Regions from separate parts of the Dorea sp. YH-dor226 genome, predicted to be linked through region 2. Evidence: a T-box and tRNA genes for the amino acid it is inferred to sense, from the RefSeq annotation. Region 2 holds a T-box; the other holds one or more tRNA genes.
What was found. The T-box of region 2 lies ahead of ABE547_RS00335 (valine--tRNA ligase). A T-box ahead of a tRNA ligase gene usually reads a tRNA of that ligase, here a tRNA-Val.

Region 1 (5,827 bases), on a different contig from region 2:
CCGAGACTGGTTCTGTCCTGGAGAGGAAAAGAGATTGTGAATCTGTCCAGAGCATTTCTGGATACGAACGGAGCACATCAGGAGACGACGGTTGCAGTGGATATTCCGAATCGCAAGAACAGCATTCTTATAAGAGAAGAAGTCGGTGATGTGAAAGAAAAATGGATGGAGACTCTGAAAGATCTGAATGTATGCTCCCAGAAGGGACTTGTTGAGATGTTTGACGGTTCGATCGGAGCAGCATCTGTATTCATGCCGCATGGCGGAAAATATCAGATGACAGAGACACAGTCTATGGTTGCAAAACTTCCGGTATTAACGGGAGACTGCGATACGGTTACGATGATGAGTTATGGATTTGATCCATATCTGTCTACATGGAGTCCGTATCATGGAGCAATCTATGCAGTAACAGAATCGATAGCTAAGATTGTGGCGACCGGTGGAGACTATAGCAAGATCCGCTTTACGTTCCAGGAATACTTCCGCCGCATGACAGAAGATCCGCACAGATGGAGTCAGCCGTTTGCAGCACTTTTAGGTGCATACAGTGCGCAGCTCGGATATGGACTTCCGTCCATCGGTGGGAAAGACAGTATGTCAGGAACATTTGAGGATATTGATGTTCCTCCGACACTGGTATCCTTTGCTGTTGATATCGCAACCGAAAAGGATATTATTACGCCGGAGCTTAAGAAGGCAGGCGATAAATTAGTATGGCTTCGTATTGAGACGGATGAGTATGATGTTCCTGTATATGATAAAGTTATGGAACAGTATGGAAAATTTGCAGAAGACGTACACAGTGGAAAGATTGTTTCTGCATATGCGCTTGACAGACATGGTATTGCAGCGGCTGTCAGCAAGATGGCATTTGGTAACGGAATGGGTGTGAAGATCGAACACAATGTGGATGCAAGAGACCTGTTTGCACCTGCGTTTGGTGATATCATTGCAGAAGTTCCGGCTGAAAAGATATCTGATCTTACAATTACTTACACAGTTATCGGTGAAGTAACGGAAGATGCAGCAATCTCTTATGGCGATATGAAGATTGCACTTGCAGATGCAGTTTCAGCATGGGAAGAGCCACTGGAGAGGGTATTCCCGACAAACTCCGGAGCAGAAGGTCAGGAGGAAAAGGTGGAGACTGGTTTATATAATACTTCAGATATCCATATCTGCAGTCATAAGATCGCTCAGCCGACGGTATTTATTCCGGTATTCCCGGGAACAAACTGTGAATATGACAGTGCGAGAGCTTTTGAAAGAGCAGGCGCAAAGGTGATCACAAAAGTATTCAGAAATATGAGTGCTGCAGACATCATTGATTCTGTGGATGTATTTGAAAAAGCGATCAGCCAGTCCCAGATCATCATGTTCCCAGGCGGATTCAGCGCCGGTGATGAGCCGGATGGTTCCGCGAAGTTCTTTGCAACTGCATTCCAGAATGCAAAGATGAAAGAAGCAGTAGAGAAGCTTCTGAATGAACGTGACGGACTGGTACTTGGTGTATGTAATGGTTTCCAGGCACTTATCAAGCTTGGTCTTGTTCCTGGCGGTGAGATCACCGGACAGACGGCAGATTCTCCGACTCTGACTTACAATACGATCGGACGCCATATCTCCAAAATGGTTTACACGAAAGTAGTAACCAACAAGTCTCCATGGCTTCAGCAGGCAGAACTTGGCGGTGTATATACGAATCCGGCATCCCACGGAGAAGGTCGCTTCGTTGCAAGTAAAGAGTGGCTGGATAAGCTGTTTGCAAATGGACAGGTTGCAACACAGTACTGTGACCCGGATGGAAATATTACAATGAATGAAGAGTGGAATGTAAACGGTTCTTACTGTGCAATCGAGGGAATCACAAGCCCGGATGGACGTGTGTTTGGAAAGATGGCACATTCTGAAAGACGTGCGCGCTCTGTGGCAATGAACATCTACGGGGAACAGGATCTGAAGATCTTTGAATCCGGTGTTGCATATTTTAAGTAAAATGCAATTTGGAGTGCGATCTGTTTCAAAAAATGTGACAAAAGATAGACGAATCTATTGAAATAAATACATTTTTAATGCATTCGAATTGCATAATGAAGGATTCGATGAATAAAAATGCAAAAAACAAGATAAAATTTTGACAAACGTCTTGCGTTCCGGGGAGTTATCTCTTACAATAGTAATGGACAAAGACGTTGAGAAAAACGGGTGGACTTTTGTCTGCCCGTTCTTTTTCACATACCTGATTGGAAAACCGTCTTTCAGCGTCGGGCCATTCGCGAAAGATGGAGGAGGTGATATCAAAAAGACAGGATATCTGAGGTGTGCAGCGGCTTTGAAGGAAAGTATTAGGAGGTATATAGTTATGTCATATGTTGATGAAGTGCTGGAAAAGGTGGTTGCAAAGAATCCGGCTGAACCGGAATTCCACCAGGCAGTCAAAGAAGTATTGGAATCATTGAGAGTAGTGGTAGAGGCTAATGAAGAAAAATTTAGAAGAGATGCTCTTCTTGAGAGACTCGTAGAGCCGGAAAGACAGATCAAGTTCCGTGTACCATGGGTAGACGACAAAGGACAGGTTCATGTAAATACGGGCTATCGTGTACAGTTCAACAGCGCAATCGGACCATATAAGGGAGGATTACGTCTTCATCCATCCGTAAATCTTGGAATCATTAAATTCCTGGGATTTGAGCAGATCTTCAAGAATTCTCTGACAGGTCTTCCGATTGGCGGAGGAAAAGGAGGTTCTGATTTTGATCCTAAGGGAAAATCAGACAGAGAGGTCATGGCATTCTGCCAGAGCTTTATGACAGAACTTAGTAAATATATTGGTGCCGATGAAGATGTTCCTGCAGGAGATATCGGTACAGGTGCAAGAGAAATCGGATATATGTTTGGACAGTATAAGCGAATCAGAGGAACATACGAGGGTGTTCTGACGGGAAAGGGACTGAGTTACGGCGGATCTCTTGCAAGAACAGAAGCTACAGGATATGGTCTTCTGTATCTGACAGAGGAACTTCTTAAGATTAACGGAAAAGACATTAATGGTATGACGGCTGTAGTTTCCGGATCTGGTAATGTTGCGATCTATGCAGTGGAAAAAGCACAGCAGCTGGGTGCGAAGGTTGTCACAGTCAGCGATTCCAACGGCTGGGTATACGATCCGGAAGGTATTGATGTAGAGGCATTAAAGGAAATCAAGGAAGTAAACCGTGCAAGATTGACAGAGTACAGGAAATACCGTCCGAATTCCGAATATCATGAAGGACGTGGCGTGTGGTCTGTAAAAGCAGATCTCGCTCTTCCTTGCGCCACACAGAATGAACTCCATCTGGAAGACGCAAAACAGCTGGTTGCAAATGGATGCGTTGCAGTATGTGAAGGTGCCAATATGCCTACCACACTGGAAGCAACCGAATATCTTCAGGCCAATGGTGTGCTCTTTGCACCTGGAAAAGCAGCCAATGCCGGAGGTGTGGCTACATCTGCCCTTGAAATGTCTCAGAACAGTGAACGCTTAAGCTGGTCATTTGAGGAAGTGGATGAAAAACTGAAAGAGATTATGGTAAATATCTGCCATAACATGGATGATGCTGCAAAACGATATGGTATGGAAGGCAACTATGTAGCCGGTGCCAATATTGCTGGATTTGAAAAAGTAGTAGATGCCATGAACGCTCAGGGAATTGTATAATATCAGATTGTAGAATTGATAATACATGGTAAGACCCCCGAAAGATCAGTTGATCTGATGGGGGTTTTACATGAAAAAAAGAAAAATGAAAGAAAAATAAAAAAATTGAAAAAAAGTGTTGACATTTGACGAGGTTTAATAGTATAATGACGAAGTCGGTTCGAGAGAAGAACCTACAAAATATGGGATCATAGCTCAGCTGGGAGAGCATCTGCCTTACAAGCAGAGGGTCATAGGTTCGAGCCCTATTGGTCCCATATATACCAAATATGGCGGGATAGCTCAGTTGGCTAGAGCACACGGTTCATACCCGTGGTGTCGCTGGTTCAAATCCAGTTCCCGCTACTGAAGAGAGAATCACAAAAGTGGTTCTCTTTTTTTCTGTAAAAGTAAGGGAAATCTTTTGATGATTAATATATACAAATAATATAAAATCATTTATAATACAAAACATATGAAAAAAAGTGTATCGTATGCATGAAATAGATGAAAAAGGAGGATTCTATATGCCAACAAAGAATAGAATGATCATCAGAATTCTTGCAGGAGGATATCTGATGTATCTGGGATTTGATCTTTTTAAAGGAGTCCTGGAGGGAAATTCGGACAATGTCATGTTGTTTATGCTGTTCGGAATCGCTTTTATGGGAATTGGTTTGTTTCTTCTGGCAAATGCGGTTCTGGTACTTTACCGGAAGGATTATGAGGACGAGTATGAAGAAGAATCAGAAGACGACCCGGATGAGGAGAAAGTAGATAAGAACGATATAAAAGAAGTCAGTTGTGAAGATGAGAATACAAAGACAGAGGTGTGATCAATGAGAATTGGAATGGGTTATGATGTTCATCGACTGGTAGAGGACAGAGATCTGATACTGGGAGGAGTGAAAATTCCGTATGAAAAAGGCCTGCTGGGGCATTCGGATGCAGATGTGCTTCTTCATGCGATCATGGATGCTCTTCTTGGAGCAGCAGCACTTGGAGATATCGGAAAGCATTTTCCGGATACAGATTCACAGTATAAAGGGATATCCAGTATCCGGCTGCTGGAACACGTAGGACAATTGATTGAGGACAGGATGTATGTGATCGGCAATATTGATGCAACGATCATTGCACAGCGTCCGAAGATGGCACCGCATATAGAGATCATGCGTCAGAATGTTGCGAAGGCACTGCATATTGAAGTGGATCAGATCAATATTAAAGCAACTACGGAAGAAGGACTGGGATTTACCGGGAGTGGGGAAGGCATCTCTGCGCAGGCAATTGCATGTCTTGAAACCATTGCAAATTACAGTTATGCAGTCGGGCCGGGAGAAGGCGGATGTGCCGGATGCGGCGGCTGTTTGAAAAATTCATTGTAAATACAGACAGATTGACAGGTCATACAGGAGTGGTCGGATTATGAAATTAAAAAGTTTAACAGCGGAAGAAAAGAAGTTATCCAGAGCGTTGTATGAAGAAGTGTTTTCGGAAGACAGTGAAAGCTTTGTGGATTATTACTATACCGAGAAAACAGAGGATAATCAGATCTATGTAATAGAAGAAGCGGGAGAGATCAGAGCAATGCTCCATCTGAATCCATATAAGCTTCTGGTAAACGGGAGTGAAAAAGACGCCAATTATATTGTGGCTGTTGCGACACAGCAGTCTTATCGCAAGCGCGGATATATGGCAGCCCTTTTGAAAAATGCATTAAATGAGATGTATCATAACGGGGAGACATTCACGTTCTTGATGCCTGCATCTGAAAATATCTATCTTCCTTTTGATTTTCGGACGGTATACGAACAGGAACGGTCGTACTATCATAAGGAGGATATGGAAAAAGGAATTCTTATTACCACAGCTTCAGAGGAGGATTGTGAAGAACTCGCAGAATATGTATCACAATGCCTTGCAACGAGGTACCAGGTATATGCCAAAAGAGATGCTGCCTATTATAAAAGGCTGATTCATGAGTACGCCAGCGACGGAGGATGCCTGAAAGTATATCGGAAGGACGGACAGATTGTGGATGTCCGGATCGATACGGGTGAAGATGAGCCGGAGGAAAAGCCGAAGATTATGGTTCGGATTGTTGATGTCAGAAGGATGCTGATGTCTCTTCGTCTCACAAGCTTT
Region 2 (5,827 bases):
AGAACTCTGCTTCTGCCACATCAAAATAAGATTCCAGCTGTACAACGATGATATTCGGCCGCTCATCTTCTGCAAGCCCCGTCTCGTTCCTGGTAATCTCGCCATTTCCGCTGATCTCAGCAATCGTCTCCTCATTGTAATCATTCGGTTCATTGATTCCGGTATTAAAAAGACTTGCCATAAAGCAATAAGGAAGTCCGTAATCTTCATATGCAAATGCGATATTCCCGAAATACGTGGAGACAACTCTCTTATCTACTGCCTGTTCTGCCACAAAACCATATAAAACACAGCAGATCACGATTCCAATCAGCGCCCTGATATGGTGCACCTTTCCGCTGTACTGTCCGCCGCGTCTCCACATGGACACACACCAGACAATCAACGCTGCCACTCCGATCACCAGAATGACCAGTTCAAAACCATTACAATAATTATTGATCAGAGCGATTCCATCCTGCGCAATCTTGAGATCCTGTGCATTAAACGGTGTAACACGCTTCAGCAGGATATACCCATTGGCAATCCCGAGAACCAGCCAGACCGCACTGATGATGATCCTTGCAAACACTCTCCGCTTGAACAGATAGACAATCGAAAACGTCACAAATATCATAAACGCATTATACAGGAACACATATGGAGATCCCGTCATGTATTCCCAGGCCTCCAGTATGGAGTGCCTGGAAATTGCTTCTATCACAAAGTTGATGATGCATGCCAGCAGTGCGTGAAATACCAGCGAGAAACGATTCATAAATGCATATACCGGTTTCATCTTCTGTGCAAATGCACTGTTGCGGCGCTCTTCCAGGATCCTTTCTCTTCGTTCCCTTCTGCCTTTCCAGTATTCTTTTATATCTTCTTTTTTCAGATTTTTTAATTTATGAATTCCCGCCTTCATGTCGGGCTTTTTTAAATGAACCTTCTTCATCTTCACCTATGACCTTTTTGCTTTTAATCCTTCCAGTCTTTCTTTCACCTGTTCCATCATCTGCTGGTATGTTTCCAGCTTCTGGCGTTCTTCCTGGACTTTCGCTGCAGGAGCCTTGCTGACAAACTTCTCATTGTTCAGCATTCCTGTTGCACGGGCAATTTCTTTTGAAAGTCTCGTTTCTTCTTTTGTTAATCTCTCAATCTCCTGATCAAAGTCAATCAGTTCTTCCAGCGGTACATATACCGTCGCATCCGGAACTACAACGGATACTGCATCATCCGCAATTCCTGTCTTATCATTCTGGATCACCAGAGCATTCAGAGATGCCATTGTCTGTGCCGATGTATCGAGAAGTCCCAGACCTTCACAGATCTTAGCATCCTCACATACAACGTAAGCCGTTGCTTTTCTGGAATTCGGAACATTCATCTCTGCACGGACATTACGGATACCTCTGATGATCTCTTTATAATGCTCAACAATATTTTCCGCATCCGGGGCATTCCATTTTTCATCATATGCAGGCCACTCTGACATCATCAGAGACTCCTCTTCCGGAACCAGTTTGCTGTAGATCTCCTCTGTTACAAACGGCATATACGGATGAAGAAGCTTTAAGGAATTCTTCAGTACCTCTCTGAGCGTCCACAGTGCATCATTAGCACCTTCTGCATCCTCCTCTGCATGATAGATACGATATTTTGCGATCTCGATATACCAGTCACAGAATTCATCCCACAGGAAATCATAGATCTTGGATAAAGCGATACCAAGTTCAAACTTATCCATATTCTCTGTTACATCTTTCACCAGCGTGTTGCATCTGGACAAGATCCATCCGTCTGCCGGATAACGATTGAAATCTGCCGGCTCTGTCAGTTCCTTATCTCCCAGATTCATCAGGATAAATCTGGATGCATTCCATACTTTATTCGCAAAGTTACGGCTGGCCTCTACTCTTTCATTATAGAAACGCATGTCATTACCAGGCGCATTTCCTGTTACCAGCGTCATACGCAGAGCATCTGCACCGTACTGATCGATGATCTCCAGCGGATCAATACCATTTCCGAGAGATTTACTCATCTTGCGGCCCTGGGAATCTCTCACCAGACCGTGAATAAATACGGTATGGAACGGTGCTTTTCCGGTATGCTCATAACCGGAAAATACCATACGGATAACCCAGAAGAAGATGATGTCATATCCGGTTACCAGAACATCTGTCGGATAGAAATAATCCAGATCTTCGTTCTGATCCGGCCATCCAAGTGTGGAGAACGGCCACAGTGCAGAACTGAACCATGTATCCAGTGTATCCTCATCCTGTGTAAAGTGTGTACATCCGCACTTCGGACATTTTTCCGGAACACCGCGTCCTACCACAACTTCTCCGCATTCGTCACAGTAATAAGCCGGGATTCTGTGTCCCCACCAGATCTGTCTGGAGATACACCAGTCACGGATATTTTCCAGCCAGTGCAGGTAGATCTTATTAAAACGCTCCGGAACAAATCTGAGTTCCCCATTCTTAATTGCTTCAATCGCCGGTTTCGCAAGTTCATCCATCTTAACGAACCACTGCTGCTTTACCATCGGCTCTACCGTCGTGTGGCAGCGGTCATGTGTACCTACATTATGAGAATGTGGCACAACCTTTACCAGATATCCCTGCTCTTCCAGATCCTTCACCATGGCCTTTCTTGCCTCGTAACGATCCATTCCGGCATATTTGCCTCCGTACTGCTCATTGATCGTAGCATCATCATTCATGATATTGATCTCCGGCAGATTGTGGCGTTTTCCAACTTCAAAGTCATTCGGGTCATGTGCCGGTGTGATCTTAACCGCACCCGTTCCGAACTCTTTATCTACATAATAGTCTGCAACGATCGGGATCTCTCTGTCCGTCAATGGAAGCAGACAGGTCTTTCCAACGATGTCTTTATATCTCTCATCATCCGGATGTACAGCAATAGCCGTATCACCAAGCATGGTCTCCGGACGTGTTGTTGCGATCTCCAGGAAATCATCGGTTCCTACGATCGGATACTTGATGTGCCAGAAGAATCCATCCTGCTCTTCATGCTCAACCTCTGCATCAGACAGAGAGGTTTTACATACCGGACACCAGTTGATGATTCTTGATCCCTTATAGATATATCCTTTTTCATAAAGCTTGATAAATACTTCTTCAACCGCTTTGGAACAACCTTCATCCATTGTGAAGCGTTCTCTGTCCCAGTCACAGGATACGCCCAGCTTTTTCAGCTGTCCTTCGATCGTTCCTGCATACTCTTCCTTCCACTGCCAGGTTCTCTCCAGGAATTTTTCTCTTCCAAGCTCTTTTTTATCAATACCTTCTTCTTTCAGCTGATTGGTAACCTTAACTTCTGTGGAGATTGCCGCATGGTCTGTTCCCGGAATCCACAGTGCATTGTATCCCTGCATTCTCTTGTAGCGGATCAGGATATCCTGCAGTGTATTATCCAGTGCATGCCCCATATGCAGCTTACCGGTAATGTTCGGTGGCGGCATCACAGTTGTAAACGGTTTTCTGCTTCTGTCAACCTCTGCGTGAAAATACTTATTTTCACACCATTTTTCATATAACTTTGCTTCAATCTCTTTTGGATTGTAAGTCTTTTCCAGGTTCTGACTCATAGTTTCCTCCTCATACTTCAGATACACTTTATACTATAGCTTTTCACATTTTCTTCACATTTTGAAAATGAAAAAGCCCTCTACATTACGTAAAGGGCGATTGTAGTCGCGGTACCACCTTTATTATATAGAAGAAACACTTTTTCAAGACTTCTATATATCTCATCTTATTCTATAACGGGAACGACTCCGGGGTGACCTAGCTTCTTCTTACGAAGTTCAGCCATCCGGCTCAGAAGCTACCTTCTGTATTCTGAATATCCTGAGCGCCTCTCAGCCTGTGGACCACTCTCTCTGGCAGGTTCATGAATACATACTCCTCTTCATCAAAGCCTTTACGTATAAACTACTGATTATCATAGCCATCGAAAGTCGATTTGTCAAGGAAATTAAGACTTTTTTAATAGTTCGACTCCTAGATCAGCGCAAAGCTTCTCAGTATATACAGCCATCCCGTCAGGGTAAATGCACTGAACAGGGTGGTAAGCATCACTGTACTTGATGTCAGAGTTCCCTCATGTCCCATGTTTTTTGCCATAACAAAGCTGCTCACGGTTGTGGCAGATCCCAGCATCACCAGAATGGCCACCAGTTCCTCCTTACGGAAGCCCATCCATACAGCCACCGGAAGGAAGACACCTGCATATCCCACCAGCTTGATAAGTGCCGCCACGACAGACGGTCTTACCTTTGCAAATGCTTTTTTAATATCAAAGGTTGCTCCCATGGCCATCAGTCCCATCGGTGTTGCAACACCTGCAACGCTGCTCACTGTTTTTTCTGCAATATGTGGCATTGGAATCTTTAATGCTGACCACAGAAGTCCGGCCACGATTCCGATAATGATTGGATTCGTCACAATGCCTTTCAGCGTTTTTTTCAGAACCTTGCGGTCCAGCCCCTTCTGCCCCGGCCGGAATAATGACAGTACAAGAACCGCCATCACATTATAAAGCGGCACACTTCCGATGATCATAAGCGGAGCCATTCCTGAAGTTCCATATATATTCTGGATGAACGCAATTCCCAGAAGCGCCGCACTGCTTCGATAGGAAGCCTGAACAAATTCTCCCTGGATCGACTTGTCTTTCCATAAATATGAGATGGCAACAGAGATTCCTATACTGAGTACTGTTACAAAAAAGCAGAATAAGATAAACTTCATATTCCACACCTTATCAAAGTCGACCGATGCCAGATCACTGAACACCAGCAGTGGAAGCGGCACCCGGAACACAAACTGATTCATCTTTGATGAAAATGCATCATCAATCCATCCTGCTTTTCGAAATACCAGTCCCAAAAGCATCATTAAAAACACCGGAACCGTCGCATTTAAACTAAATATCAGATTTTCCATCCTTCTCCTTCTTTCACCGTTATTTATCCGAATTATATATTTTAAATATATTTTTGTATTACCAAATATGCTTCATACAATTCTTCGTAGGACATCCTGCAATTTGCCGGGCTTGTGGATGGCAGGCCGATCGCCTCCATACCGGTTACCGGATAACAGTACTTTTTATATAACTGATATGCCTTCGTCCCGGTCGTGAATATTGCCCGGATATCCGCTGCTTTCAGAATTCTGCTCATATCATTGGGTACAGGATTGCGGATACTGCTGTCCTCCGCTCCTCTGATCTCGCAGCCAGCCAGCACATCCCAGACAGCAATCCGGTTTCTCAGTGCAAATGTGATCTTCTCTTCCTTCGTCTCCGGCAGCGGTTCCCGACAGACATCCGATACCACTTTCCAGAAACGGTTCCTCGGATGACCGTAATAAAATCCCACTTCCCGTGACTTCGGTGACGGCATGGTTCCCAACATCAGAATCTGTGAACGTTCATCATATATCGGTTCAAAATCATGTAACACATATTCTGTTTCCATTCTCTGACCTCTTCCTTCGGTAAGATTTTCCTGACGAAAACCATTTCTTTCCTATTATAACAGACTTCTGCAATTTGTGAATCCATAAACGATGATTGTGGAAATATTTGCAGTATGCTATAATTTTACAAAACCGTACTGATCACAAAGACTGTATCTTCTGAGTGAAAAGGCGTGCAGATTCATAGAGAATACTCTGGCAGGATACCTCTGCCTTTTCAGAACCTGACGCTATGTACGCCAGGTTTTTTTACGTATTTCCAGCGTACGGAAACGAAACGGCAAAACCAGTATCATGTAAACCAATAGATTCAAGGAGACTGCCAATGA

Region 1: it encodes a tRNA-Val, which carries the amino acid that the T-box ahead of ABE547_RS00335 (valine--tRNA ligase) is inferred to sense. The anticodon was not compared.

What each region holds. Positions count from the first base shown of each region.
Region 1 is NZ_JBDOHS010000005.1:90,941-96,767, reverse strand. Features, by position in the region: gene ABE547_RS06185 (phosphoribosylformylglycinamidine synthase) at 1-1,998, shown strand, start outside; gene gdhA (NADP-specific glutamate dehydrogenase) at 2,366-3,700, shown strand; tRNA gene ABE547_RS06175 (tRNA-Val) at 3,885-3,957, shown strand; tRNA gene ABE547_RS06170 (tRNA-Met) at 3,972-4,045, shown strand; gene ABE547_RS06165 (hypothetical protein) at 4,207-4,515, shown strand; gene ispF (2-C-methyl-D-erythritol 2,4-cyclodiphosphate synthase) at 4,519-5,067, shown strand; gene ABE547_RS06155 (GNAT family N-acetyltransferase) at 5,108-5,827, shown strand, end outside.
Region 2 is NZ_JBDOHS010000001.1:57,643-63,469, forward strand. Features, by position in the region: gene ABE547_RS00330 (LTA synthase family protein) at 1-934, opposite strand, end outside; gene ABE547_RS00335 (valine--tRNA ligase) at 941-3,601, opposite strand; T-box leader at 3,691-3,940, opposite strand; gene ABE547_RS00340 (AEC family transporter) at 4,017-4,961, opposite strand; gene ABE547_RS00345 (DNA-deoxyinosine glycosylase) at 5,003-5,497, opposite strand; gene hydE ([FeFe] hydrogenase H-cluster radical SAM maturase HydE) at 5,824-5,827, shown strand, end outside.